Regions from separate parts of the Comamonas sp. C24C genome, predicted to be linked through region 3. Evidence: predicted binding sites of a transcription regulator. Region 3 holds the regulator's gene; each other region holds the start of a gene.
The links. The regulator FNR, encoded in region 3, switches genes on or off when oxygen is low (the NO sensors DNR and NnrR bind a similar motif). The targets are predictions, from matches to a motif close to TTGATNNNNATCAA.
Positions count from the first base shown of each region.

Region 1: a site for FNR is predicted at 1,720-1,733, ahead of cydD (thiol reductant ABC exporter subunit CydD). Genes of this name have one in related genera too.
Region 2: a site for FNR is predicted at 7,365-7,378, ahead of adhP (alcohol dehydrogenase AdhP). Genes of this name have one in related genera too.

Region 1 is NZ_JBKFBC010000003.1:149,667-159,212, forward strand. Features, by position in the region: gene ACLBXN_RS07605 (ABC transporter substrate-binding protein) at 1-355, shown strand, start outside; gene ACLBXN_RS07610 (NAD(P)H-dependent flavin oxidoreductase) at 637-1,593, shown strand; gene cydD (thiol reductant ABC exporter subunit CydD) at 1,836-3,566, shown strand; gene ACLBXN_RS07620 (amino acid ABC transporter ATP-binding/permease protein) at 3,563-5,287, shown strand; gene ACLBXN_RS07625 (cytochrome ubiquinol oxidase subunit I) at 5,319-6,908, shown strand; gene cydB (cytochrome d ubiquinol oxidase subunit II) at 6,922-8,076, shown strand; gene cydX (cytochrome bd-I oxidase subunit CydX) at 8,171-8,311, shown strand; gene eda (bifunctional 4-hydroxy-2-oxoglutarate aldolase/2-dehydro-3-deoxy-phosphogluconate aldolase) at 8,385-9,032, opposite strand; gene edd (phosphogluconate dehydratase) at 9,017-9,546, opposite strand, start outside.
Region 2 is NZ_JBKFBC010000005.1:327,508-337,053, forward strand. Features, by position in the region: gene ACLBXN_RS12125 (DUF4136 domain-containing protein) at 1-637, opposite strand, end outside; gene ttcA (tRNA 2-thiocytidine(32) synthetase TtcA) at 721-1,716, opposite strand; gene ACLBXN_RS12135 (dihydroneopterin aldolase) at 1,710-2,081, opposite strand; gene ACLBXN_RS12140 (SDR family oxidoreductase) at 2,107-2,892, opposite strand; gene ACLBXN_RS12145 (class I SAM-dependent methyltransferase) at 2,902-4,029, shown strand; gene ACLBXN_RS12150 (Bug family tripartite tricarboxylate transporter substrate binding protein) at 4,059-5,045, opposite strand; gene ACLBXN_RS12155 (DUF2905 domain-containing protein) at 5,254-5,454, shown strand; gene trxC (thioredoxin TrxC) at 5,654-6,088, shown strand; gene adhP (alcohol dehydrogenase AdhP) at 6,149-7,183, opposite strand; gene ACLBXN_RS12170 (multifunctional CCA addition/repair protein) at 7,421-8,683, opposite strand; gene ACLBXN_RS12175 (glutathione S-transferase family protein) at 8,743-9,423, opposite strand; gene queC (7-cyano-7-deazaguanine synthase QueC) at 9,540-9,546, shown strand, end outside.
Region 3 is NZ_JBKFBC010000002.1:486,988-496,533, forward strand. Features, by position in the region: gene ccoN (cytochrome-c oxidase, cbb3-type subunit I) at 1-438, shown strand, start outside; gene ccoO (cytochrome-c oxidase, cbb3-type subunit II) at 458-1,090, shown strand; gene ACLBXN_RS05900 (CcoQ/FixQ family Cbb3-type cytochrome c oxidase assembly chaperone) at 1,109-1,246, shown strand; gene ccoP (cytochrome-c oxidase, cbb3-type subunit III) at 1,274-2,185, shown strand; gene ccoG (cytochrome c oxidase accessory protein CcoG) at 2,268-3,710, shown strand; gene ACLBXN_RS05915 (FixH family protein) at 3,826-4,131, shown strand; gene ACLBXN_RS05920 (hypothetical protein) at 4,504-4,767, shown strand; gene fnr (fumarate/nitrate reduction transcriptional regulator Fnr) at 4,933-5,655, opposite strand; gene hemN (oxygen-independent coproporphyrinogen III oxidase) at 5,925-7,307, shown strand; gene ACLBXN_RS05935 (sulfite exporter TauE/SafE family protein) at 7,311-8,024, shown strand; gene ACLBXN_RS05940 (HD-GYP domain-containing protein) at 8,135-9,379, shown strand; gene ACLBXN_RS05945 (sensor domain-containing protein) at 9,382-9,546, shown strand, end outside.

The DNA.
Region 1 (9,546 bases), on a different contig from region 3:
CAAGCGCCTGCCTGTGGAGTACATGAGCGGTCTGTCGATTGCCCAGGTGGTGCCCAGTCCTTACAAGGTCTCGGGCAAGCTCAACAAGGAGTTCCGCGATGCGACGATTGCAGCCGGCAAGTCGCTGGACGTGCCGGTGAGCTTTGCCATGATGGAAGGCTATGTGAATGCCAAGGTCATCGTGGAGGCCATGCGTCGCAGCCAGCCGGTAACGCCTGAAAAGATGAGCGCCGCCCTGCGTGGACTGGAGTCTTTTGACTTGGGCGGCTACTGGGTGAACTTCAAGCCCGGGCAAGTGGGTTCCAAATATGTGGACCTGTCCATCGTCAACGCCGCAGGACGTGTGACGCAGTAAGAAACCAAGGCCTGACACGCATCGCGTTCAGGCCTTTTTTGCAGCCACCTCCATCACGATGATCCGCCGTGCAAAACAGATGCAGAAACTGTTGCCCAGGGGACAGGAGGCGGCGCAACGGCAGGCGAAACTGGCCATCGGCTAGTCGGACGAGGCCGCTGTCGGCACAGGAGTGCAAAAAGTGGATCGTTCAACGAACTGCTTCTGAAATAAGAGCTGTCAACGTATATAGAGAAAGCGCTACAGCCCTTTTACATACAAAACGAAGAAGGAGACAACATATGTCCAAGCTGCCACCCGTTCTTAAAAAGCTGGCTTTGCCTGTCATCGGCTCACCGCTTTTCATCATCAGCAATCCCAAGCTTGTCATCGAGCAGTGCAAGGCCGGCATCGTCGGCTCCATGCCTTCGCTCAACGCCCGCCCAGCCGAGCAGCTGGAAGACTGGCTGGCAGAGATCACCGAGACTTTGGCAGCCTGGGACAAGGCCCATCCCGATCGCCCTTCGGCTCCATTCGCCATCAACCAGATCGTGCACAAGAGCAATGACCGCCTTGAGCACGACATGCAGGTATGCGCCAAGTACAAAGTGCCCATTATCATCACCAGCCTGGGAGCGCGTGAGGATGTGAACCAGGCCGTGCATAGCTGGGGTGGAGTGGTGCTGCACGACATCATCAACAACAAGTTTGCGCGCAAGGCCATTGAAAAAGGTGCCGACGGCCTGATCGCTGTGGCGGCCGGCGCAGGCGGCCATGCGGGTGTGAAGAGTCCGTTTGCCCTGGTACAGGAAATTCGCCAATGGTTTGACGGCCCGCTGGCGCTGTCCGGCTCGATTGCCACGGGGGGGGCGGTTCTTGCGGCCCAGGCGATGGGGGCGGACTTTGCCTATATCGGCTCGGCCTTCATCGCCACCGACGAGGCGCGAGCCGTGGAAGCCTACAAGCAGGCGATTGTCGAGGGCAACTCCGACGACGTGGTCTACAGCAATCTGTTTACTGGCGTGCATGGAAACTATCTGGCGCCCTCGATTCGTGCGGCCGGTCTGGATCCGGAGAACCTGCCCGAGTCCGACCCCAGCAAGATGAATTTTGGCGGCGGTGCGCAAAAAGCCTGGAAAGACATCTGGGGTTGCGGCCAGGGCATCGGCGCCGTCGACAAGGTGCAGCCCACGGCCGAGCTGGTGGCCCGCCTCAAGCATGAATATGCCGAAGCCAAGGCCAGCTTGCTGGCAGCCTGAAACAGATTTGCGACTCTCCTGTGCCAACGGCGTCTTCGGACGCCGTTTTTCATGGGCGTCTTGCTCGTTTGATGTTGCTCAAGTGCGACTGAAGCAAGGGTTAACCCTTGATAAATCAATGTGAAGTTGATGAACATCAATGTAGGCCTGGTCCTGCAATTGGCTTTTGCATATCAAGTCATGATGATTGTCAAAAGAAGAGTAGTATTCCGTTAATTTCAGTAATTGCTGAAAATTAAGAAATGCAGCAAACACCTTCTTCCTCAACAGACAATCAGACCGATGCGACGCATACCGCACTGGCGAGCGTCATCCGTCGCCCCAGTGCGGGCGCGGTATGGCAGGTGTTTGCCGGACTGATCTGGCTGCCGCAGGCCGCCTTGCTTGCCTGGGCTGTACAGCTCATGGCCGACGGGCAGGGCGTGGCGACCGTCTGGCCCATGGCGACGGGCGTGCTCATGCTGGGTCTGTTGCGCGCCTGGGCAGAAGGCCATGGCGGCCTGCTGGCCAACCGTGCCGCGCGTATACAGCTGAGCAGCTTGCGCGCTCTGGTGCTGCAGTCGCTGGCCCAGGCATCGCCGCTGGACAAGAGCCGCCCCGCTTCGGGTCAGGCGGCCAGCGCCATGGTCGAGCAGGCCGAGGCCATTGTTCCCTGGCTGGCGCGTTATCAGAGTGCGATGTGGCGTGTGCGCCTGCTGCCTTTGGTGATTCTGGCAACCGTGGCCTGGCAGTCTTGGGTGGTGGCCCTGATTCTGATAGTGGCCGCGCCGCTGATTCCGCTCTTCATGGCGATAGTGGGCTGGCGTGCCAAGGCGGCCAGCGAGGAGCAGATGCTGCAACTGGGCCATATGAACGCTTTCTTGCTGGACCGTCTGCGCGGTCTGAGCACGCTGCGCGCTCTGCATGCCGTCGATCTGACAGGCCAGCGGCTGCGCGACCATGCCGAAGATCTGCGCGCCCGCACCATGCGCGTGCTGCGCATTGCCTTTCTGTCTTCTGCGGTGCTGGAGCTTTTCTCGGCGCTGGGTGTGGCTATGGTGGCCGTCTATATAGGCTTTCACCTGCTGGGCACGCTGAACTTCGGCGCCTGGGGCGACAAACTCGGTTTGGGTCAGGCCATGTTCGTGCTCTTGCTGGCGCCGGCGTTTTTCGAGCCTTTGCGCGATCTCTCGGCCGTCTGGCATGACAGAGCCGCAGGCGAGGCAGCGCTGCAGACCTTGCAGAACATGCAGACACAGTCCGTACAGATTGTGGGCGCGCAGCATGCTGCCGAAGCATCTTCGGTCAAGGAGCGGCTATCGCCTGGAAAGCCTGTGTCCGTAAGCGTCTGCGGGCTCGAGGTTCAGGCTCCAGGCAGCGACTCCAGCCTCGCACCGCTGACTTTGCACATACAGGCCGGCGAACATGTGGCGCTGTGGAGTCCCAGCGGCAGTGGCAAGTCCGTGCTGCTGGCGCAGATTGCCGGCCTTTTGCCGGTACGGCAAGGCCGCATCGAAGTTGACCGGCAAGCGCTCGATGCCTGCAGCGCAACGCAGCTGCGTCGGCGCATGGCCTGGCTGGGTCAGCTACCGCATGTCTTTGCCGGTTCGGTTGCGCGCAATATCGCACTGGGGCGCAGCTCGGTAGAGCCCGAGCAGATTGCCCAGGCCACGCAGCAGGCGGCACTTGAGGAGACCCTGGCGCATCGCCCCGGCGCGAGCCTGGGCGAGGGCGGTGCAGGGCTTTCCGGAGGCGAGGTGGTGAGACTGGCCCTGGCACGCATGGCCGCGCAGACGGAAGCCGGACTGCTGCTGGTCGATGAACCCACTGCTCATCTGGACCCCGAGACAGCAGCCCAGATCACGCAGTCTCTGCGCCATCTGGCCAAGGGGCGCACCATGTTGGTTGCCACCCACGACGCGCAACTGGCCGCTGCCATGGATCGCGTGATCGAACTGCCGCTGCTGCGGCGGGCGCAGGAGTCGCAGTCATGAAGATGCGAGCCATTCCAATGCGCGAAATGCTGAAGCTGCTGGGCCGGATGGCGCCGCGCAAGCTCTGGCTGGGCGGCGCCGCGCTGGCTGCACTCACGGTGCTGATGGGCATGGCCTTGCTGGGGTTGTCCGGCTGGTTCATCACAGCCACGGCGCTGGCCGGTCTGGTGCCTGCTACCGCTTTGGTGTTCGATGTGTTCATGCCGTCGGCCGGCATTCGGCTGCTGGCCGTGGGCCGCACTGGCGCCCGCTACGCCGAGCGCCTGGTGACCCACGACGCTACGCTGGCCGTGCTGGCCGCTCTGCGCCAGAGACTGTTTCTGAGCTGGGCTCGCCCTCAGGCTGCCCGTCTGCTGCTGCAGCGTCCGGCCAGGCTGTTGCAGCGCCTGACCTCCGATGTGGACGCGCTGGACAATCTTTATCTGCGCCTGCTGGTGCCTGCCGTCGCGGCGCTGGGCGCGGCCTTGCTGGCAGCTCTGGCCTACGGATTCATGAGCTGGTGGCTGGGCCTGTTGACCCTGGCGTGGCTGCTGCTGACTGGCTGGGGCATTGCCCTGTGGCATGGTTTGCGCAGCCGCAAGGCCGCCGTGCGCCGTGCCATGGCACTGGAGGCCATGCGTGCCCAGACCGTGGATCTGGTTGCCGGCCAGACCGAGCTGCTGATGGCTGGCCAGTTGCCTGCCCAGCTGCAACAGGTGCTGCACAGTGATGCGCGCTGTGCGGGGGCTGATGAGCGGCTTTATCAATTCGAGGCGGCTGCAGCGAAGGCTTATGGTGCGGTGTCTGCCATGACCTTGAGCGCATCCGTGCTGCTGATGGCCTGGCTGATGGAGCAGGGCCGTATCAGCGCTGCGGTTGCTGCGCTGGGTATTTTGCTGGCACTATCCGCACTGGAGCCGTTTGCCGCCCTGCGCAGAGGGGCTGAGCAGGCCGGGCGTACCTGGCTGGCGCTGCGCAGGCTGGCTCCCGCGCTGATGGCCGAGGCCGAAGCGGCAGAGAGCCTGCCGCAGCCCGTGCAGACGATGGCCGTCAGCCTGCAGTCTGTCCGGCTTCGTCATTTGGGCCCTGTCGATCTGAACGTACGCCAGGGCGAGCGCGTGGCACTGATTGGCAGCAGTGGTGCAGGCAAGACCAGTTTGCTGCATTTGATGGCGGGTGAGCAGCAGCCGGACGAGGGCGTGGTTCAGGCCCGCAGTTGCAGCTGGATGACACAGAGAACCGAGCTCTTCCAGGACAGTCTGCGCAACAACCTGAGGCTTGCCGATGCCAAGGCCGGCGATGAGCAATTGTGGGCCGCCCTGCAGGCTGCAGGCCTCAGAAGCGACGTCATGGCCTTGCCACAGGGGCTGGACACCATGCTGGGTGAGGGCGGCCTGGGCCTGTCCGGAGGCCAGTCGCGCCGGCTGGCACTGGCCAGGCTGCTGCTGAGCCCTGATCGTTGCTGGCTGCTCGATGAGGTGTGCGAGGGACTGGATGCCGTCACCGCTGCTGACGTTTTGCAGCGCCTGGAACAGGCTGCTGAGTGCGGCGCGCGAACGCTGATTTTTGCTACGCATTGGCAGCGCGAGGCGCGCCTTGCCGATCGCATCGTGTATCTGCAGGCCGGACAGGTGAGAGCGCAGGCCCTGCGCGGCACACCTGAGTTCGTGCGGCTGATGGCGAGACTGAGACCCGATGCCCTGGGGGCCGTTGCACCACAGGACATATGTTTTTCCGATTGATTTTTGAAGTACCGAGAGAAAGGACCTGACCATGGACCTCGATATCGTCGATTTATCGCGACTGCAGTTTGCGATAACGGCGCTCTACCACTTTCTGTTTGTGCCGCTGACACTGGGCCTGTCCATACTCATCGCCATCATGGAGACGGTGTATGTGATGACCGGCCGTGCCATCTGGCGCGACATGACCAAGTTCTGGGGCGTGCTGTTCGGCATCAACTTTGCCATGGGTGTGGCCACCGGCGTGGTGATGGAGTTTCAGTTCGGCATGAACTGGAGCTACTACAGCCACTATGTGGGCGACATCTTTGGTGCGCCGCTGGCGATCGAGGGTTTGATGGCCTTCTTCCTTGAAGCGACCTTTGTCGGCCTGTTCTTCTTTGGCTGGGATCGACTCTCCAAGGTCAAGCACCTGATCGTCACCTGTCTGATGGCGATAGGCACCAACTTCTCGGCCCTATGGATTCTGGTGGCCAATGGCTGGATGCAGAACCCTGTGGGGGCGAGCTTCAACCCTCAGACCATGCGCATGGAAGTGAATGACTTCTTTGCCGTGCTCACCAATCCAGTGGCGCAGGCCAAGTTCGTGCACACGGTGTCGGCCGGCTATGTCATGGCCTCGCTGTTCGTGTTGGGCATTTCGGCCTGGTATTTGCTCAAGGGCCGTCACATCCATCTGGCCAAGCGCTCGATGACGGTGGCTGCATCCTTTGGTCTGGCCGCTTCGCTGTCGGTGGTGGTGCTGGGCGACGAGTCCGGCTACCTGTCCTCGGAACACCAGAAGATGAAGCTGGCGTCTATCGAAGCCATGTGGGAGACCGAGCCCGCACCGGCTTCCTTCACAGCCTTTGGCTTTCCCGACCGCGAGGCACGCGAGACCCATTTTGCCGTGCATATCCCATGGGTCATGGGCCTGATCGGCACGCGTTCTCTGGACACCCCGATTCCCGGCATCAACGAACTGGTCAAGAGTGCCGAGGGCAATATCCGCAACGGCATCGACGCCTACGATGCGTTGCAGACCATTCGCAAGGCCAAGACCGATGCCGAGATTCCTGCCGAAGCACGCCTGCGCTTTGAGAACAATGGCGCCAATCTGGGTTACGCCCTGCTGCTGATGCGTTATGTGGATGATCCCCGCAAGGCGACCGAGGCGCAGATCCATCAGGCGGCAATGGATACCGTGCCGCCGGTTGGGCCGCTGTTCTGGACCTTCCGCATCATGGTGGCCCTGGGCATGTTCTTCATCGTGCTGACCGGCACCTTCTTCTGGCTGGCCGCCCGCCACAGGCTTGATGCCTACCCCTGGCTGCTCAAGGTCGCCGTGTTCTCGATTCCGCTGCCCTGGATTGCCGCCGAATGCGGCTGGGTGGTGGCCGAGCTGGGTCGTCAGCCCTGGATCATCGAAGGCGTGCTGCCCACGGCCATGGCGGTTTCCAATCTGGGCGCGAAGACGCTGTTGCTGACCATTGCCGGCTTCGTGCTGATCTATACCGTACTGCTGGTGATCGAGCTCAAGCTGATGGTCAAGGCCATCAAGAAGGGCCCCGAGCATGAGAGCGAGCCCCACCTCAGCCTCTACGAACCCATGATCAAGAAGCTGGCACGCGGCCAAAGCTGAGAGGAGCAACCAAATGATCTTGCATGAACTGATTTCATATGACGTGCTGCGCCTCATCTGGTGGCTGCTGCTAGGCGTGCTGCTGGTGGGCTTTGCCGTCACCGACGGCTTTGACCTCGGCGCCATGGGCCTGTTGCGGGCCACGGCCAAGACCGATGTCGAGCGCCGCACGGCCATCAACTCCGTCGGCCCCGTGTGGGAAGGCAATCAGGTGTGGCTGATTCTGGGCGGTGGCGCCATCTTTGCGGCCTGGCCCCAGCTTTACGCCGTGTCCTTCTCGGGCTTTTACCTGGCCATGTTTGCCGTGCTGGTGCCGCTGATCCTGCGTCCCGTGGCGTTCAAGTTCCGCAGCAAGCATGAAGATGCAGCCTGGCGCAACCGCTGGGACTGGGTACTGTGCATCACGGGTCTGGTGCCTGCACTGCTGTTCGGCGTAGCCGTGGGCAATGTGATTCTCGGCGTGCCGTTTCGTCTGGGCGACGATATGCGCATTTACTACGACGGCAGCTTCTTCGGCCTGCTGACGCCTTTTGCGCTGCTCTGCGGTCTGGTCTCGCTGTCCATGCTGCTCATGCATGGTGCGGCCTGGCTGATGTTCAAGACCGATGGCGAAGTCGCGAGCCGCGCGGCCCGCTATGGCAGCCTGTTTGCCGTGCTGACCACCTTGCTGTTTGCGGCCGCTGGCCTGTGGCTGGCTACGGGCATCAACGGCTATGTGATTACCAGCGAGATCAACCCCGTCGGTCCCTCCAACCCCTTGAACAAGACCGCAGCCGTGGCTGCCGGTGCATGGATGGCCAACTTCAAGTCCTATCCCTGGCTCTGGCTGGTGCCCGGCATTGGCCTGCTCATGCCGCTGGTCGTGGCCATCGGCCTGCGCAGCCGTCGCGAATGGCTGGCGCTGCTGGCCAGCGGCCTTGCGATTGCCGGAATCATCCTGACCGTGGGTGCAGCCATGTTCCCCATGATCCTGCCCTCCAGCATCGATCCGCGCTTCAGCCTGACGGTCTGGGACTCCTCGTCCAGCCATGTCGTGCTGTTCATCATGCTGGTCTGCGTGCTGATCTTCCTGCCCTTGATCCTGGCCTATACCAGCTGGGTGTACTCGGTGCTGCGCGGCAAGGTGGACGTGAAGGCCATCGTGACCGGCCAGGGCCATTCGTATTGAGACGGGATGCCCCCGGGACGCTGTGCTGCGATCTTCGGGGACAGTCTAAAACTGGTGGGCTCATCCCATGGATGGGCTGAATGAAAGGAAACTTATGTGGTATTTCTCCTGGTTGCTGGGTCTGCCGCTTGCCGCAGCCTTTGCCGTGCTCAATGCGATCTGGTTTGAGTTGATGGATGACGAGGCAACGCGTCGCAAGCTTCTGGAGCGAACCAATTCGCTGCCCGACGCCTGAGTCGCCAAGACGTGGAAAAGCCCGGTCGGCTTGCGCTGACCGGGCTTTTTTCATGGATCAGGCCTTGTTCTGCTCAGGCCGTGCGGGAGCTTCTCAATGCCTGCGTGGCCCGAGCCAGCTCGGTGATGAGCGACCAGTTGCCACTCTCCACGGCGCTGGCGGGGACCAGCCAGGAACCGCCCACGCAGACCACATTGGACAGCGCGAGAAACTCCGCCGCGTTGCCGGGCGAGATGCCGCCCGTGGGGCAGAAACGCAGCTCCCCGAACGGACCTTGCCAGGCCTTCAGCATCTGGATGCCGCCCGACTGCACGGCGGGGAAAAACTTGAGCTCGGTAAAACCGTCTTCCTGAGCCATCATGATTTCGCTGCTGGTTGCGACGCCGGGCAGCAGCGGCAGGTCCAGATCGCGGCAGGCCTGGCCCAGCTTGTCGGTGTAGCCGGGGCTGACAGCAAACCTTGCGCCGGCTCGAGCTGCCGCCGCGGCATCGGCCGCATTGCGCACGGTGCCAGCACCGACGATGGCCTCGGGCAGCCGTTTGGCGATGGCCTCTATGCAGGCCAGGCCCTGAGGCGTGCGCAGCGTGACCTCCAGAACCCTGATGCCGCCGGCCAGCAATGCTTCGGCCATGGGGACTGCATGTTCCGTTTTGTGCAGCACGATGACCGGAATCACCGGTGCATCCTGCATGATGGACAAGGCGGTCATTTGAGCAGCCATGTGCAAGCTCCTTCTTCTGCGCTCAGCGCATTGCGCCGGAAACCGGCAAACAGTTCACGGCCCATGCCGCGGTGGTTGGAGTGCTCCAGCTCGGTGGGCATGGTGGCCAGCGGTCTGGCCTGCCATTCGGCCTCTGTCAGTTCGGCCTGCAGCAGACCTGCGGGGGCATCGAGCACGATGATGTCGCCACTTTGCACCTTGGCCAGCGGGCCGCCTGCCAGTGCTTCGGGACTGACATGGATGGCGGCTGGCACCTTGCCCGATGCACCGCTCATGCGGCCGTCGGTGACCAGGGCCACGACATAGCCCTTGCCTTGCAGAACGGCCAGCGGAGGGGTGAGCTTGTGCAGCTCGGGCATGCCATTGGCCTGCGGACCCTGCCAGCGCACTACGCAGACGACGCCATTGAAGCCATTGGTCTGGCAGGCCTGCTCCAGCGCACCGGATTTGAAGGCCGCCTGCAGCTCATCCTGAGAATCAAAGACCCATGCCGGTGCCCGCAGTGCGTGGCGAT
Region 2 (9,546 bases), on a different contig from region 3:
TGGCAGGCTGGGCTCCCGGCGGCTGGATGACGGTGCGCACATTGCGCTGGCCCTGCGGCGGCTTGGGGAAGCCCGTCAGCGCGGCATCAAACAAGATGCCGAAGATGGCCGGGTCGTCGGTCCATACATCCTGGCGCTGGGCCGAGGTTTCGTAGACGATCTGCTGGGTCTTGATGTCGCGCATGACGATGCTCACGGCGCGGTAATACTCCAGCGGCGGCTCGTTGAACATCATGCCGCCGCCAAAGCCCCAGCCGAAGCCGCGCCCGTAGCTCATGCCCCAGCCCCAGCGCGGACCCCAGTAGGGGTCGTAATAGGGCCAGCTGGCGTAGTCGCGCGCATAGCGGGCCATGGCGCTGATCTGCACCACCAGGCTGGCGCGCGAGTCATCGCGCGTTAGGCCGACGCGGGCCAGCGCATGCTGGGCCTGGGCTTCCACGGCCGCGAAGTTCACCTGGCCTTGCTGCGAGGGCAGGGTCTCCAGCCGGTAGGTGGCCGGCACAGGGATGGTGTTCAGTGCGGAAAAGCTCTGCACCGTGCTGTTCACCTCGCGCACCGTGCTGCAGCCGGCCAGCAGAGCCGTCGCAGTCAGGGCCACAAGGCCGATCCAGCGTAAGGAGGTTTTGCGCAGGTTCATGATGATTTCTCTGAAAACGACAAAGGCCCATGGGATGGGCCTTTGATTGGACTGCTGGGTCCGGTTTTAGTTCAAAAGTCCGTTCAGGACAGTTGTACCACTTGTACCCCGCCGGGCAGGGCGGCCATGGTTGGCAGCTCTTCATGGTCAAAGGCCATGTCGCCGTTGGGATCGGCAATGCCCGTGGCCTTGGCGTTCCTGAAGTCGTGCAGCTGGGGGTCCATCATGTGCGTGGTCACGATGTTGCCCATGGCGCGGAACATGCTCTCGATGCGGCCGGGGAACTTCTTGTCCCACTCGCGCAGCATATTGCCCACGGCCACGCGCTGCAGGCCGTCCTGGCTGCCGCAGAGGTTGCAGGGAATGATGGGGAAGTTCTGGTACTGAGCCCAGCGCGTCGTGTCCTTCTCGGGCACATAACACAAGGGGCGGATCACCACATGCTTGCCGTCGTCGCTGACCAGCTTGGGCGGCATGCCCTTCATGCGGCCGCCGTAGAACATATTGAGCATCATGGTCTGCACGATGTCATCGCGGTGATGGCCCAGAGCCACCTTGGTGCAGCCCAGCTGGTCGGCCACCTTGTACAGGATGGCGCGGCGCAGGCGCGAGCACAGACCGCAGGTGGTCTTGCCTTCGGGCACGACGCGCTTGACGACGCTGTAGGTGTCCTGGTTCTCGATGTGGTAGTCCACACCGATGCTCTGGAAGTACTCGGGCAGCACATGCTCGGGGAAGCCGGGCTGCTTCTGGTCCAGGTTCACGGCCACGATGTCGAACTTCACGGGCGCACGCTTTTGCAGCTTGCGCAGAATGTCGAGCAGGGTGTAGCTGTCCTTGCCGCCGGACATGCAGACCATGACCTTGTCGCCTTCCTCGATCATGTTGTAGTCGAGGATGGCCTTGCCCACTTCGCGGCACAGGCGCTTTTCGAGCTTGATCTGTTCGCGCTCGATCTTGATCTTGCCGGGCTTGGCAGCTTCTTCGCCGTTGGCGTTCTCTGCGGCCGCAGCATCGGCGGCTTCTGCCTCTTCGGCAATCCAGGGGTTGTCGTTTACTGCATTCATGGGGTTCACCATTGTCCGGTTTCGATGCGAATGGCTACTTCGCAGTCGTCAAAAATTTCCAGCTTCGCAATTTTCACACGCACGCCGCGCACGCCGGGCAGCTGCAGCAGGCGCTGGGCCAGCTTGCCGATCAGGCTCTCGAGCAGGTTCACATGCTCGGAGGTGCATTCGTCGATGATGATCTGGCGCACCTTGCGGTAGTCCAGCACATGGAGGATGTCGTCATCGCGCGGAGCCAGGGGCTGGGGGCCGAGATTGAGTTCGGCGTCGACCTGGATCGGCTGAGGCTCTTGTTTCTCATGCGCAAGAATCCCCAGGCTGGCGTCAAAGCGCAGGCCGGTGAGCGTGAGAATCTGTTGTCCGGAAGTGGAAGTCATGGAAAAGGGTGCGGCCTCGGCGGGCTCACATCATCGAAAAATCGCGCTCGAAGCGCTGTAAATGTTGGCCGCCATCGACCAGCATGGTGGTGCCCGTCATGGAGCGGTTTTCCAGTGCAAAGCACACGGCGGCGGCAATGTCCTCGGACGAGGAGGAGCGTCCCAGCGGGCTCATGGCGTGCAGGGCCTCGAATTTTTCCTGGCTCAGCATATGGCTGGTCAGCGTCAGGCCTGGCGCCACGCCCACCACGCGCACGCTTGGGGCCAGAGCCAGGGCCAGCATGGTGTTGGCGGCTTCCAGAGCCGCCTTGGAGAGGGTGTAGCTCAGGAAATCGGGGTTCTGGTTCCAGAGCTTCTGGTCCAGCACATTCACCACGGCGCCCTGGGCCGACTCTTCGCCCGCCGCCACGCGCTCCTGCACATGGGCGTGCAGCGCCTGGGACAGCAATATGGGCGCGCCCGTGTTGCTGCGCAGATGCGCTTCCAGCGCCACATAGCTGAAGCTCTGGGCATCGTCATGTTCGAACAGCGAGGCGTTATTGACCACGGCGTCGATGCGGCCAAAGCGCTCCACCACACGCGGCACCAGCGAGCGTACCGATTCCTCGTCAAAGAAATCAGCATCAAAAGCGGCGCTATCGCCCGACAGCTCTGCGCAGGAAGCTACGGTTTGCATAGCTTGATCGCGGGAGTCGCGGTAGTGCACAGCCACTTGCCAGCCCGCGCGGGCCAGGGCCAGGGCCATGTCACGTCCAAGGCGACGGGCAGAACCGGTCACCAATACTGTGCGTGGTCGGGCGGGTGAGGACATTCGTGGAAAATGCGGGTTGTGACGACAGAACCCTCAAGTTTAACGAGCGCCTTGCAATCCCGCATTGCCAAGGAGATTGCCGCCGTGGGCGGCTGGTTGCCTTTCGACCGTTTCATGGAGCTGGCGCTCTATGCGCCGGGACTGGGCTATTACGCCAATGAAACGGCCAAGTTCGGCACCATGCCGGAGTCGGGGAGCGACTTTGTAACAGCGCCGGAAATTTCAGCTATTTTTGGTCAGCTGGTGGCGTCCCAGTTACGGGAAGCGCTACAAAAAACGAATACCCGCGAGATCTGGGAGTTCGGCGCTGGAACCGGCGCGCTGGCGCTGCAGATCCTCGACGAGCTGGCGGCTCAGGGTGCGTTGCCAGAGCGCTACACCATCGTCGATCTCTCGGGCACGCTGCGTGCGCGCCAGAAGCTGGCGCTGACGCGCTACGAACATCTGGTGCGCTGGGTGGACGCGCTGCCAGAGACCATGGAAGGCGTGATCATCGGCAACGAGGTGCTGGATGCCATGCCGGTGCAGCTGCTGCAGCGCACCGCAGGCCAATGGCATGAGCGCGGCGTGGTGCTCGGCGCAGGCGGCGATGAAGCGGCCTTCGCCTGGGAAGACCGGGCAACCGAACTGCGCCCGCCTGTGGATATCGGTGGGCCGCATGATTTTCTGACCGAAATCCACCGCCAGGGCGAGGCGTTTATCCACACCCTGGGCGAGCGTCTGACCCGGGGAGCTGCCTTCTTTATCGATTACGGCTTTGGCGAGAGCGAGTACTACCACGAGCAGCGCCATATGGGGACCCTGGTCTGCCACTACCAGCATCAGGTGGACAACGATCCGCTGGTGCTGGTCGGCCTCAAGGACATCACGGCCCACGTCAATTTCACGGGCACGGCAGTGGCGGCCCAGGATGCGGGCTTCGACGTGCTGGGCTATACCAATCAGGCGCACTTTCTCATCAACTGCGGGCTTGCGCCCCGCCTGGATGCGGTCGGCATCAAGGCCCGCTCCATGGCCTCCAAGCTGGTCATGGAGCATGAGATGGGCGAGCTGTTCAAGGTCGTTGCCCTGTCCAAGGGCGTGGAGCCCTGGACGCCGCTGGGCTTTGTGCAGGGCGACCGCACGCACCGGCTATAGCGGCTATAGCGTCTGCGTGCCCGCCGAGCTCACTGCTTTTCGAGCTTGGCGGCCTGGATGATGCTGCCCCAGTGCTTGTACTCGGTGCGTGTGAAGTCGCGGAAGGCGGTCGAGCCGAGCAGGCGGGGCTCGCCGCCCAGGGCCGCGACGCGGGCCTTGAACTCGGGGCTGCTGGCCACCTTGAGCGTGGCCGCTTCCAGGCGCTGGACTGCGGCGCGCGGTGTTCCCTTGGGTGCCAGAACGCCGTTCCAGGTGGCGGTGACAAAGGACGGGAAGCCGCTTTCCTTCATGGTCGGAACTTGGGGCAACATCGGCAGGCGCTCGGCCGAGGTCACGGCCAGCGCCTTGAGCTTGCCGCTCTGGATGAAGGGCAGCGCCGGTGTGATGTTCTCGAAGATGAAATCGATCTGCCCGCCGATCAGATCGGTGAGCGCCGGAGCGCTGCCCTTGTAGGGAGCGTGGATCAGGTCGAGCTTGGCGGCGCTCTTGAGCAGCTCGCCCGACAGATGCACGGTGGAGCCCATGCCCGGCGAGCCATAGCTCATGCCGGCGCGGCGCTCGCGCGCATGGCTCACCAGCTCGGCCACCGATTTGACTGGTGTCCTGGACTCGTTGACCACCAGTACGTTGGGAATCGAGGTCACCAGCGCGATGTACTCGAAGTCGTCCAGGCTTTTCTCGCTGAGATTGCGGTACAGGCTGGGGTTGATGGCCTGCGTGCCCGCCGTGCCGAACAGCAGGGTGTAGCCGTCATTGGCGGCGGCCGCGACGCGGCTGGCACCGATGGCTCCGTTGGCGCCGGGGACGTTCTCCACCACGACCGGCTGGCCCAGGGCCTCGGCCAGACCCTGGCCGACCAGGCGCGCCACGACATCGGTGTTGCCACCGGGCGAGAAAGGCACGACCAGCTTGAGCGGGCGATTGGGGAAGCTGTCGGCCGCGGCCGGCAGGGCCAGGCTGGCGCCTAGCAGCGCTGCGCTGAGGAGAAACTGTTTGCGTGAAAAGGTCTGGGGCACGGTATGTCTCGTTGTTTGTAGTTGGCGGGCCGTGACGGCAGACGCATGGGCCCGATCCCTGCATGGCGCAGGGCTTGGACATCATGGGCAGAGGGGGTAATTGAGGTCAATCAATCTTTGGGAAGCATGTCATGCATAAACGGAATGGCTGCCTGACAGCATGGGCGCGCAGGTCGCCAGGACGGCGCGCCTCTATACTTGCGACCTCATGATTCGCTGGTTGATCGTCATTTTTCTGGCCCTGTTGCTCGTCAACGGGCTGCACGGCTGGCTGCAGCGCATAGGGCTGGGGCGTCTGCCCGGCGACTTCCGCTTTCGCCTGTTCGGCAAGGAATTCTTCCTGCCGGTGGCCAGCACGGTGCTGCTCAGCGTGGTGGCGGCGCTGATTGCCCGCTTTGTGAAGCTCTGAGAGCGTAGGCAGGTTACGGCTTGAATCTGCGGGCTTTGGCTGCACATACAAGCCTGAGCCCGACCTGCGCCTGCCGGCGCAAGCCGGGTATTGCCAAAGAAAGTACGACTTGCGCAAAGCGGGTTCAGGCCTAGCGACTGCCTCAGGAAGCAGGCCGTTGTCGCGTTCCTGTTTGCGTAAATCCCAGAAAGGTTGCCTCGTGTCCGAATCCCTGCACTACGTCTGCCCTCATTGCCACACCACCAATCGCATCGCCAGCGACCAGCTGGGCAATCAGCCCGATTGCGGCAGCTGCCACCAGCCGCTGGTGACGGGCGAGCCCGTGGCCCTGGACAACGACAGCTTTGCGAGGCACACCGGCCGCAGCCAGTTGCCCGTGGTCGTGGATTTCTGGGCTCCCTGGTGCGGCCCCTGCCGCATGATGGCGCCGGCCTTTGCCCAGGCGGCCCAGCAACTGGCGGGGCAGGCACAGCTGGCCAAGCTCGATACCGAGGCTTATCCACAGGCTGCGGCGCCCTTGGGCATCCGCAGCATTCCGACCATGGTGATCTTCAAGGAAGGCCGGGAACTGGCACGCATCTCCGGGGCCCTGCCGGCCTCGGAGATCGTGCGCTGGGTGCGCTCGGTGATCTGAGCGGCGGTTTCGCGGGAGCCGGCCCGCTCACCCGGCCCCGGCCCGGGGCCGGTCAGACTCTCAGGCGGCGATGTCCAGCACCACGCGGCCTTCGATCTTGCCCTCGTGCATGCGGGCAAAGATGTCGTTGATGTTGTCCAGCTTGTCGGTGGATACGGTGGCCTTGACCTTGCCCTGGGCGGCAAAGTCCAGCGATTCCTGCAGGTCCAGGCGCGTGCCGACGATGGAGCCACGCACGGTGATGCCCTTGAGCACCATGGAGAAGATCGGCAGCGGAAAGTCGCCCGGCGGCAGGCCATTGAGCGAAATCGTGCCGCCGCGACGCACCATGCCCAGCGCCTGCTCGAAAGCCTTGGGGGATACGGCCGTGACCAGCACGCCGTGGGCGCCTTCGATCTCTCTTTGCAGATAGGCCGCCGGGTCGGTGTTCATGGCGTTGACGGTGACCGTGGCGCCCAGCTGGCGCGCCAGCGCGAGCTTGCCGTCGTCAATATCGACCGCTGCGACATTGAAGCCCATGGCCTTGGCATATTGCACGGCCATATGGCCCAGGCCGCCGATGCCGGAAATCACCACCCAGTCGCCGGGCTTGGCGTCGGTGACTTTCAGGCCCTTGTACACCGTGACCCCGGCGCAGAGCACGGGAGCGACGTCGATAAAGCTCACATTGGACGGCAGATGGCCCACATAGGCGGGATCGGCCAGTGCGTAATCGGCAAAGCCGCCGTTGACCGAATAGCCTGTATTGGTCTGAGATTCGCACAGGGTCTCCCAGCCGCCTATGCAGTGGCGGCAGAAGCCGCAGGCGCTGTGCAGCCAGGGCACGCCCACGCGATCGCCTTCCTTGACATGTCTGACGTTCTTGCCCACTGCGGCCACATAGCCCACGCCTTCATGGCCGGGGATGAAGGGCGGCTGGGGTTTGACAGGCCAGTCACCTTCGGCCGCATGCAGATCGGTGTGGCAGACGCCGGAGGCGGCAATCTTGACCAGGATCTGATCGTCTGCCGGTCGGGGAACCGGCATCTCCTCGATCGTGAGCGGTTTCCCGAAGGAACGCACCACGGCGGCTTTCATGGTCTGGGGTAAGGACATCAGAGCACCTCCTTGAAGCAAGAGGGCAAGGCCTTGGCCTGTGGGCCGGACACTTGCCCGTCAAAGAACCACGCCGTCAAGGCATGGGTGTTACAGCGGGTTTCGTGACCCGCTGCATGGCCTTGGCGGAGCGCATCGCCACCGCCGTCTCGTACTGTGCAATGGCTGCAGCATACCTTCTTTGACTTAGCTCAAGCCGCGCCCATCCCTGCCTCGCGGGCCTCGGTGCGCTGACGGCTAGGCGCCGCCTTCCAGATAGGCGGCAATCGCCTGCTCGCGCGCCTTGCTCACGGCATCGCCAATGGCCTTGCCCTTGAGGCCGCGCTGCGCCGCCGCCTGGGCAACGGGAGCGGTCTCCACGGCAAGTGCCGCCTTCAGGGCATGGCCCAGGCGCTGGCGCTGCGGGTAGGCCGTCTCTTCGAAACCCAGCCGGCCGCGTGCATCGCATTCGCAGGCCTGCAGGGCTTCCTCGAAGCGCTGGGGCTTGCGGATGGCGTCGCAGCGCTCCAGCAGGCGCAGCAGGGCGGCGGCGTTGAGTTCGTTGCTGCGGTGGAGGTTGCCATGCTCGCGTGCCACGACCTCGGCCAGCTCCTTGCAGTCGTTGGGCACGCGCCAGCGCTCGCAGACCTGCAAAAGCAGGCGGGCACTGCGCTGTTCATGGCCGATATGGCGGGGCAGCACATCGGCCGGCGTGGTGCCTTTGCCGAAGTCATGGCACAGGCAGGCAAAGCGCACGGACAGCGGAGCCTGCAGGCGCGCCGACATGTCCAGCACCATCATGGCATGCACGCCGCAATCGATCTCCGGGTGGTATTCGGCGCGCTGGGGCACGCCCCAGAGTCTGTCGAGTTCGGGCAGCAGCCGGACCAGCGCCCCGCATTCGCGCAGGATGTCGAACATGCGCGAGGGCCGCTCCTCCATCAGGCCGCGGCTGATTTCCTGCCACACGCGCTCGGGCACCAGGGCATCGACCTCGCCGGCCGCCACCATCTCGCGCATGAGCTCCATGGTTTCGGGCGCGACGCGGAAATCGGTGAAGCGCGCCGCAAAGCGCGCCAGACGCAGAATGCGCACCGGGTCTTCGCGAAAGGCATCGGTCACATGGCGCAGCACGCGGTCCTTCAGATCCTGCTGGCCGTGATAGGGGTCCACCAGGCCCTGGATCTCGTCCTTGCCACTCCAGTCCGCGGGAGCGGCGATGGAGTTGATGGTGAGATCGCGCCGCGCCAGGTCTTCCTCCAGGGTCACATCGGCGGCGGTGTGCACCACAAAGCCGCGATAGCCCATGCCGTTCTTGCGCTCGGTGCGCGCCAGCGCGTATTCCTCATGGGTCTGAGGGTGCAGGAATACCGGAAAGTCGCGCCCCACGGGCACGAAGCCGCGTGCGCTCATCTGCTCCGGTGTGGCACCGACCACCACCCAGTCCGTGTCGTTGACGGGCAGGCCCAGCAATGCATCGCGCACGGCGCCGCCTACCTTGAAAACCTTGAATTCACTCATGCTGCAATGTTAGTGGCTGCGCATCGGCCTGCAGATACCGCAATTGCGGGATTGCTGCCTCAGCGCTGCTGGCGATAGGGCTCTTCGAACTGCAGAAAGTCCTGCTCGGCCAGGGCGGCCTGAATCCATTCCTGGGTGGCGGGCAGCTGGGTGACGCGCTGCACATAGGCGCGCACCGGGGCCGAGGTCGGCAGGCCGTAGCTGTTGATGCGCATGCAGACCGGCGCAAAAAAGGCATCGGCAATGCTGAACTGGTCGAACAGCATGGGGCCGCTGGCGGCGTTCAGCAGCGGGGTCCAGAGCTCTTCGAGCTGCTGGACATCGCTGCGCAGATCGGCATGCTCGGCCCAGAGCCGGGCACCGGTCTCCTGCAGCTGGGCTTCGATATTCATGGGGCAGAAGCTGCGCAGCGCACCGAAGCCGCTGTGCATCTGCGCCACCAGGCTGCGGGCGCGGGCGCGCTGGGCCACGGTCTGCGGCCACAGGTGCTTGTCGGGAAAGCGCTCGGCCAGGTATTCGCAGATGGCCAGGCTGTCCCAGATGGTCAGCCCTTCATCGACCAGCAGCGGCACCTTGCCGGTGGGCGCAAGTGCCAGCGCCTGCAGCTTGAAGCTGGAGTCGGGGGCAAAGCTGTCAAAGCGCAGCGTGAGCTCTTCGAAGCTGATGCCGCTTTGGCGCATCAGCACCCAGGGACGCATGGACCAGGATGAGTAATTCTTGTTGCCGATATAGAGCTTCATGGCGGACTCCTGTGTGTATCTGCCGCCGAGCTTATCAAGCTTGGGCCGGGCGGTCTGTGTGTTTTGATTCCACAGTCATGCCGGGGCGCCGCGCCTGATGATGTAATCGCAGCACTATGGCAA
Region 3 (9,546 bases):
GTCAACGCGCTGAGCCACTACACCGACTGGACCGTGGGCCACGTGCATTCCGGCGCTCTGGGCTGGGTGGGTCTGATCACCATGGGCTCTCTGTACTACCTGATTCCCCGTCTCTTCGGCCGCGAAAAAATGCACTCCGTGCCCGCGATCGAGCTGCACTTCTGGATGTCGACCATCGGCATCGTGCTGTACATCGCCGCGATGTGGATTGCCGGTGTGATGCAGGGCCTGATGTGGCGCGCCATCAACCCCGACGGCACGCTGACCTACACCTTCGTCGAAAGCGTGAAGGCGACCTATCCCTTCTACGTGATTCGCGTGACCGGCGGTCTGCTGTATCTGGGCGGCATGCTGGTGATGGCATGGAATACCTGGAAGACCGCAATGGCCGGCCGTTCCGTCAAGGTGGCAGTGCCTGCCGTGGTGGCTCACGCCTGAGCATTGAGGAGCAAAAGCAATGTCTGATCAAAATAACGCAGTTCCCAAGAGCTCTTTGCACGAGAAGATCGAGACCAGCAACTTTCTGCTGATCGCGCTGACGCTGTTCGTGCTGACCATTGGCGGTCTGGTGGAAATCGTGCCGCTGTTCTTCCAGAAGTCCACGACCGAAGCCGTGGCGGGCCTCAAGCCCTACACACCGCTGCAACTGATGGGCCGTGACGTCTATCTGCGCGAAGGTTGCTACAACTGCCACTCGCAGATGATCCGCCCCTTCCGCGCCGAGACCATGCGCTACGGCCACTACTCGGTGGCTGGCGAGTTCGTCTACGACCACCCCTTCCAGTGGGGCTCCAAGCGCACCGGCCCCGATCTGCACCGTGTGGGCGGCAAGTACAGCGACGAATGGCATCGCATCCACCTGAACAACCCGCGTGATCTGGTGCCCGAGTCCAACATGCCTGCCTATCCCTGGCTGGAAGCGACCAAGGTGGATGACTCTGCCGTGGCAACGCGCATGAGCGCCTTGCGCAAAGTGGGTGTGCCTTATACCGATGCGGAGATCGCCGGGGCTCAGGCCGAAGTCAAGGACAAGACCGAGATGGAGGCCGTGATCTCCTATCTGCAGGTCCTGGGTCGCGCCGTCAAGTAACAGAGGAGGGACTGGAAAATGGATATCACCACCATGCGTGTTCTGGCCACACTGGCTTCGCTGGCGTGCTTCGTGGGCATCTGGTGGTGGGCGTTTGCCCGCCGTAACCAGGCCCGTTTCGACGAGGCAGCTCAGCTTCCCTTCCTGGAAGACTGAGTCTGATCACTACAACGAGAACATCCCATGAGCGACTTCTTTAACAACTTCTGGTCCGTGTATATCGCGGCTGTTTCGCTGATCGGCATCCTCGGCTGCTTCTTGCTGCTGGTGCTGGTGGCGCGCCGCAAGGTCGTTCCTTCCGCGGACAACACCACCGGTCACGTCTGGGACGAAGACCTGCGCGAGCTCAACAACCCCATGCCCAAATGGTGGATGGGTCTGTTCGTGATCACCGTGGTCTTCAGCCTGGCCTACCTGGTGGCCTACCCGGGTCTGGGTTCCTTCAAGGGCGAGCTGGACTGGACCCAGTATGGTGCTTATGACAAGGAGATGGAAAAGGCCCGTGTCGACCTGGAGCCCATGTACGCCAAGTTCGTCAGCATGCCCACCGAAGAAATGGCCAAGGACCCCCAGGCCATGGCCATCGGCGAGCGTCTGTTCATGAACAACTGCGCGCAATGCCACGGCTCCGATGCACGCGGCAGCAAGAGCTTTCCCAATCTGAGCGACGGTGACTGGCTGCATGGCGGCACACCCGACAAGATCAAGGAAACCATCACCAACGGCCGCATCGGCGTGATGCCTCCCATGGCAGCTGCCGTGGGCTCGGCGGAAGATGTGCGCAATGTGGCTCACTATGTGCTGAGCCTGTCGGGCAGCCCCCACGATGCCGTCAAGGCTTCGCAGGGCAAGTCCAAGTTCGTGGCCTGCGCGGCTTGCCACGGCATGGATGGCAAGGGCAACCAGGCGCTTGGCGCACCCAACCTGACCGATGACATCTGGCTGCATGGCTGGGGCGAGTCCGTTATTGTCGACATGGTCAACCATGGCAAGATGAACGAGATGCCTGCTCAGAAGGACAAGCTGACCGAGGCGCAGATCGCGGTGCTGGCCTCCTATGTCTGGGGGCTGTCCAACGCAAGCGCCCAGAAGTAAGACGGGTGATGAAGGCGGTGCCAAGGCACCGCCTTTTTCGCGTTTGAGTTTTCAGTAATTACAAAAATATTAAGGAACTGCGATGCCCTGCGATCCGGAGAAACCTCGCAAAGTCATACCGATCACGGCTGAGCCTGTGGACGGCGGCCAGGAATATATGCCCATGTTCGCCTCCGAACAGAAGGTGTACTCGCGCGCCATCAGTGGCGTCTTCTCGCGCTGGCGCTGGATCATGGTGTTCCTGACCCAGATCGTCTTCTACGGCCTGCCGTGGCTGCAGTGGGGCGAGCGCCAGATGGTGCTGTTCGACCTTGGGGCACGGCGCTTCTATCTGTTCGGGCTGGTGCTCTACCCGCAGGACTTCATCTACCTGACAGGGCTGCTCATCATCAGCGCGCTGGGGCTGTTTCTGTTTACCGCGGTGGCCGGGCGTCTGTGGTGCGGCTTTTCCTGTCCGCAGACGGTCTATACCGAGATCTTCATGTGGATCGAGAGCAAGGTCGAGGGAGACCGCAGCGCCCGCATGCGCATCGACAAGCATGGCTGGACCTTCGAGAAAATCTGGAAGAAGTCGCTCAAGCAGTTCCTCTGGATTGTTCTGTCCCTTTGGACCGGATTCACCTTTGTCGGCTACTTCGTGCCCATCCGTGAACTGGGTGTGGAGCTGATGGCCTTCCAGGGCAGCTGGCAGATTTTCTGGGTGCTGTTCTACGGCTTTGCCACGTACGGCAATGCCGGCTATATGCGCGAGCAGGTCTGCAAGTACATGTGCCCCTATGCACGCTTCCAGAGCGCCATGTTCGACAAGGACACCATGATCGTCAGCTACGACGTCCAGCGTGGTGAAGCGCGCGGGCCGCGCAGAAAAGACGTGGACTACAAGGCGCAGGGTCTGGGTGACTGCATAGACTGCAAGCTTTGCGTTCAGGTCTGCCCCGTGGGCATCGACATCCGCAAGGGGTTGCAGTACGAGTGCATTGGCTGCGGTCTGTGCATCGATGCCTGCAACTCCGTGATGGACAAGATGGAGTACCCGCGCGGCCTGATCCGCCTGACCACGCAGAACGCCGTGGCCAAGCTCTGGAAGCAGGCGCAGGTGATACGGCGCATCTTCCGCCCGCGCGTGCTGATCTACTCGACCGTGCTGCTGGCGCTGAGCGCAGCCATGATCGCCAGCCTGGTACTGCGCGAGCCCCTCAAGGTCGACGTGATTCGCGACCGCGCCGCGCTGTCGCGCATCGTGGCTGGCGGCAAGCTCGAAAACGTCTATCGCCTGCAGATCATGAATGCGACCGAGTCCGAGCAGCGCTATCGCATCAGCGCCACGGGGCTGGATCAGCTGGAGGTAGTATCCGAGCAGGAAGTCTCGGTAGGTCCGGCCGAGACGCGCGGCATTGCGGTGCGCCTGCAGATCCCCTATGGCTCGGCTGCTTCCGGCTCGCACCCCGTGCATTTCAATGTGGATGCGCTGACGGCTGGGGCCGGACGCATCTCCGAAAAGTCCGTGTTCCTGGTGCCGCGCTAGGCCTGCGGCATGCATCGCGACAGCCACGCAAGGGCATCGCGAATCAGCAACAATTGATGCTGCCCGATTGCAGATTTGCAATTGGGCAGCCAGATTTCTGAAAAGAGGTTTAACCATGTCGGCAGCACAAGCCAAGGCCCTGCAAAAGGCCAAGATCATCCACCCCGAGGACGGCAAGCCCTGGTGGAAGTTTGCCCATGTCTGGCTCGTCATCGCCGGTCCCGCCGTGGTGGTGGTCGCGGGCATCGTGACCGCCTATATCGCCATGAGCAAGCCGGATCCCGTGATCGACCCCGACTACTATCGTCACGGCATTGAGATCAACCAGCGCCTCACCGAGAGCGAAAAAAGCCTGGCGCCAGCAGTGACGGGGCGCAACCATGCCGCGACGCCGGCCAAGGACCATCCGCTGGATCGCTGACCGAGATTTCAACGCATCCCAAGGCCACTTCCGCGGCCTTTTTTTGCGGCCCTGGTTGCAGGCTTTTCTGTAGCCGGTGTGCCGTGACGGCGTTCTATGTCTTGGTCGACAGAAGAGTCGGGAGGGCCCCTGCAGTTCTCGGCTGCCGGCAAGGGATGGCCGGGTGGAGTTCAACAACAGGAGCGCATAGCGCTTTGTTAAAGGCTATTTCAGATAGATATAGACCTCAAATCGATACACATAAAGCGCTGGAAGCTCTTCAAATAATAGCGGTCCAGGGTTTCCCATCTGAGTGCATGCCCTTGGTATGTCTGGGAAGGTCATGGCAATTGTGCAAAATAGGTTCAAACCCACAGGCCAAGGAGAATCGCGATGGATGCTCGACGCTGGATGTGGATTGTCTGGCCGGCTTTTCTGGCCGCGGCAATCATGGAAATGGTGGTATTTGCCTTTGTGGACCCGCTGGATATGCACTGGCTGGGCTCGCCACTGGAATGGTCGCGCAATGGCATTTACACCCTGGCCTTTTTTGCCTTCTGGGCGGTCACCGTGTTCAGCGGACTGATGACCGTCATGCTGGGGCGTTCGGCCAGCGATCTGAACCAGGGCATAGTCTCGGAGCCCCTGGTCGAGTAAGGTGCTGCGCACAGGACCGCAGTTTCGAACAGGTGGCGGCTCCGGATGGAGGGGCTGGCCGCTCGCTGTGTCGGCGGCCCTGTTAGCGGAAACTCCTGGCAGGCATTCGCCGCCATCAAAAAAGCCCGCTGTCTGCGGGCTTTGTCTTGAGGGCTGCTGTCGAAGTCAGTCCTGGCATTGCTGGCTGTTGACGATGCGCCTGAGCGCCTCGGTATCCAGAATGCGCAGATGGCGCTGTCGGACTTCGATGATGCCTTCCTCGGCGAACTTGGAGAAGGTGCGACTCACGGTCTCCAGCTTGAGGCCCAGATAGCTGCCGATTTCTTCACGCGTCATGCGCAGTACCAGCTCCGACTTCGAAAAGCCGCGTGCCGACAGACGCTGCACCAAGTTCAGCACAAAGGCCGCCAGACGCTCTTCGGCACGCATGCTGCCCAGCAGCAGCATCACGCCATGCTCGCGCACGATTTCGCGGCTCATGACCTTGTGCACATGATTTTGCAGTGCCGTGACTTCGCGCGAGAGCTGTTCGAGCTTGTCGAAAGGCATGATGCAGACTTCGGCATCTTCCAGCGCCACGGCATCGCAGGTGTGGTGGTCGTTGACGATACCGTCCAGACCGATGATCTCGCCGGCCATCTGAAAGCCCGTGACCTGGTCGCGACCGTCTTCGGTGGCCACGCTGGTCTTGAAGAAGCCGGTGCGAATGGCGTACAGCGAGGTGAACTCCTCGCCGTTGCGAAACAGCAGCCCGCCCCGTTTCACCTTGCGGCGCGTGGCCACAATTTCGTCAATGCGCTCCATTTGTTCATCGTCCAGGCCCATGGGCATGCACAGTTCACGCAGATTGCAGTTGGAGCAGGATGCTTTGATGGTCTGAAGATTCATGGGCTTTTCAGCAACGGCACAGACAGACTTGGAATGGAGAGTCGCGCCGGTCATTGACCTCGTAGTTAGTGATGAGTTGGATCAAATTGTCGCAGTACTTGCCTTGCGCTCTCTTGATATTCATCAAGGACAGTTGGATTGCCTTGGGGCACATTGTTTGCATTCATTCAAAAACATGTGCTTCTGCCCATTATGGGCATGATTTCCAGGATCTGATTTTCTTTGAAATCTGCTCAATGTGGAGTGTGGGCGCACCCTAACTTTCAGTTATGACCGCAGTCACGCCCGAGTTGCTGAGCCGCTTTGATATTCCCGGCCCGCGCTACACATCATTTCCAACAGCCGACCGTTTTGTTGAGGCTTTTGGTGCAGACGACTATATCCTGGCATTGAAACAACGCAAGACGCATTCGAGCTCACGTGCCTTGCCTTTGTCCGTTTATGTGCATGTGCCATTTTGCGAGTCGCTTTGCTATTACTGCGCCTGCAACAAGATCGTGACCAAGCATCATGAGAAGGCTGCCGAATATCTGGATTATCTGGGCCGTGAACTGGCCATGCATACCGAGCATTGCGGCAAAGGCCAGCTGGTAAGCCAGTTGCATCTGGGAGGCGGTACGCCGACCTTCTTCAGCGATGCCGAACTGCAGCAGTTGATGCTTCTGATGCGTGAGCATTTCAAGCTCGATCCAGCCGGCGAGTATTCCATCGAGGTCGATCCGCGTACCGTGAGCAACGAGAGGCTGAAGACACTCAAGGACATGGGCTTTAATCGCCTGAGCTTTGGCGTGCAGGATTTTGACCCCGCGGTGCAGAAAGCGGTGCACCGGGAGCAGCCAGCCGAGCAAGTCTTTGAGCTGGTGGCCGAGGCCCGCCGTCTGGGCTTTGTCTCCATCAATGTGGACCTCATCTACGGTTTGCCCAAGCAGACATCCGAGTCTTTTGCGCGAACGCTGGCCCAGGTCAACGAGTTGCGTCCCGACCGTATTGCTCTGTATGCCTATGCGCATCTGCCCGAGCGCTTCAAGCCGCAAAGGCGTATTGCATCGGCTGACTTGCCCATGGGACAGGAGAAGCTGAACATGCTCTCCGGCGCAATTGATGCCTTCATGAATGGCGGCTATGTCTATGTGGGCATGGATCACTTTGCGCTGCCCGACGACTCTCTGGCCATCGCCAAGCGTCAGGGGCGCCTGCATCGCAACTTCCAGGGCTACAGCACCCAGCCCGATTGCGACCTGATTGCACTGGGCGTATCGGCCATCGGCAAGGTGGGCGCCACCTACAGCCAGAACGTCAAGACCCTGGAAGAGTATTACGACGCCATTGATGGCGGCATGCTGCCCGTGCAGCGCGGATTGGCGCTCTCGCGTGACGATCTGGTGCGCAGAGCCATCATCATGGCCATCATGTGTCAGGGCTCCGTCCTGTATGAGCCGATGGAGCAGGCCTGGCTGATCAATTTCCGCGAGTACTTTGCTCGGGAGTTGGCTGCACTGGGGGAAATGCAGCGCAATGGCCTGGTTCAGCTATCCGACGAGGGCTTCAAGGTCACGGGCCTGGGCTGGTTTTTCGTGCGCGGAGTAGCCATGCTGTTTGATCGATATTTGCAGGCCGACCGAAACCGCACGCGCTTTTCGCGCATCATCTAGCGCATGTTGTTTTCGCTGGTCTGGACTGCTTTGATCATGGGGCTCGTGGGTGGGCCCCATTGTCTTGTGATGTGCGCTGCGCCCTGCAGCGTCGTGACGGGCGCAAGGCCTGCCAGCGACGGCCAGGTCATCGCCTTGCACGGCCTGCAAAAACGCCAATGGCTGCGCACCAGTTTGTTTCATCTGGGACGCATTGCCGGCTATGCCCTGCTGGGCGGAGTGGCGGCTGTGGCCATGGAGAGTCTGGCCTGGCTGACCAGTCAGACAACGGCCTTGCAGAAGCTCTGGACGCTGATGCATGTCGCGGTCATGGCCTGGGGTCTGGCCATGCTGGTGCAGGCGCGACAACCGGTGTGGCTGGAGCAGGCGGGGCGCTCTGTCTGGGCCAGGGTCCAGCCCTGGGTCGTCGCCCCGGGAGGGAGCCTGGCCGCGGGCTTTGCCTGGGCCCTGATGCCTTGCGGCTTGCTTTATTCGGCAGTGCTGGTGGCCGCGCTGAGTGGCGGAGTCTGGCAAGGTGCTCTGTCAATGGCGGCGTTTGCCATTGGCGGCGCAGTGTGGTTGCTGGCGGGCCCCTGGTTGTGGCAGCTGGGGCAGTCGCATCTCAATGCATTGCGGGCGCGCTGGGGCACCAGAATTGCGGGTTTGATGCTGATTGGTGTTGCGAGTTGGGCTTTGTGGATGGATCTGGTCTACAAACCCAGCCTTTGGTGCCGATAAGTCACACAGGAGGGGAATGTTGGTGCAGTTTGCATCCCAACAGACCCTAGTCATGGTTGAGCAGTCATGGAACTGCGGAATAATGTCTCATCTTGTGTGTAGCGCTCAAAGTGAATCGTTTCGTTGCTATTGATATCGGACAACTGCGAATTGGCATGTATGTCCATCTGGAGACTGGCTGGTTGCGCCACCCGTTTCCCGTCAGCAGCTTCAAGATTGTCAATGACGAGCAGTTGCAGACGCTCAGGACCCTGAAGCTCAAGGCCGTACAGGTTGATCTCTCCAGAAGCGATCTGGAGGAGGCTGTCACGCCTTCCGTCGCGCCTCCTCGGCCTGTTGTGAGCCATCCGGACAGCGATGCGCATGCCTGGCGAGACAGCATTCTGGGGGTGCAGTCCCGGTTTCTGGGTGCGGTTTCCGTATTTGACGATGTTCAGGCCCTGTTGCCTGCCAACCCCGAGCGGGCGCGCGCCACGACGGATCAGCTGGTTGCGCAGCAAGTCGTCAAACTGGCGCAGGCTCGTGATCTGAGTCTGCATCTGCTCGCGGATACGGGCGGTGCCACATTCGGTGTTCATGGAGTGAACGTTTCCGTGCTGAGCCTGTTGCTGGGCAAGACACTGGGCTTGCGCAACGATGTGCTGCAGGATCTGGGCACGGCAGCGTTGCTGCATGACATCGGCAAGCCAGGGCTGGAGATTTCCGCGTCGGCCAATGCACTGAATCAAGGCACGGATCGCATGCCGCTGCGAGAGACCGCCTATGCACGGCATGTGGGAGAGTCGGTGGCGTTGGCCCTGTCCATGGGCTATCCTCCTTCGGTCACGACGGCCATCGCCCAGCACCATGAGTGGGCCGATGGATCGGGCTTTCCGCTTGGCCTGCTGGCGACCGATATGGATATTGCCGGACAGATACTGGCGCTGGCCAACAATTTCGAGCGTTTGTGCAATCTGCCACTGCAAGGCAACGAAATGACGCCCCATGAAGCCATGGCCGCACTGTACGGGCAGTATCGCCAGCGTTATGCACCTGAAGTGCTCAAGGCATTCGTGCAGACTCTGGGTGTCTATCCGCCGGGGTCCTTGGTGGAGCTCAGCGACGGGCGCATGGGGGTAGTGGTGTCCGTCAATACCAGCCAGTCTCTCAAGCCGCAGGTGCTGACCTATGACACGCAGACGGCGCAGAAGTTGCGGTTCGTCGATTTGCTTGAATATGTGGGTTTGGGGATTCGGCGTGGTTTGACGCGTAATCAGCTATCGCGCAATGCGCTGGAAGCTTTACAGCCACAAAGACGTCTTTGCTATTTTTTTGACAGTTCTGCAGCACCTGCTGTCGAGAAAGATCTCGCGTGACCATGCCGCAGAGTTTTCTGATCGACCCTCTGCTCGCCGCCATGCTCGATGGCTTGCAGGAGGCCGTCTGGCTGCTGGATGCGCAGAGCCTGCGCGTGCTTCATGCCAATGCGGCCAGCACGCAGCTCACGGGTTACACCCCTGAGCAGGCACGGGAGCAGTATGTC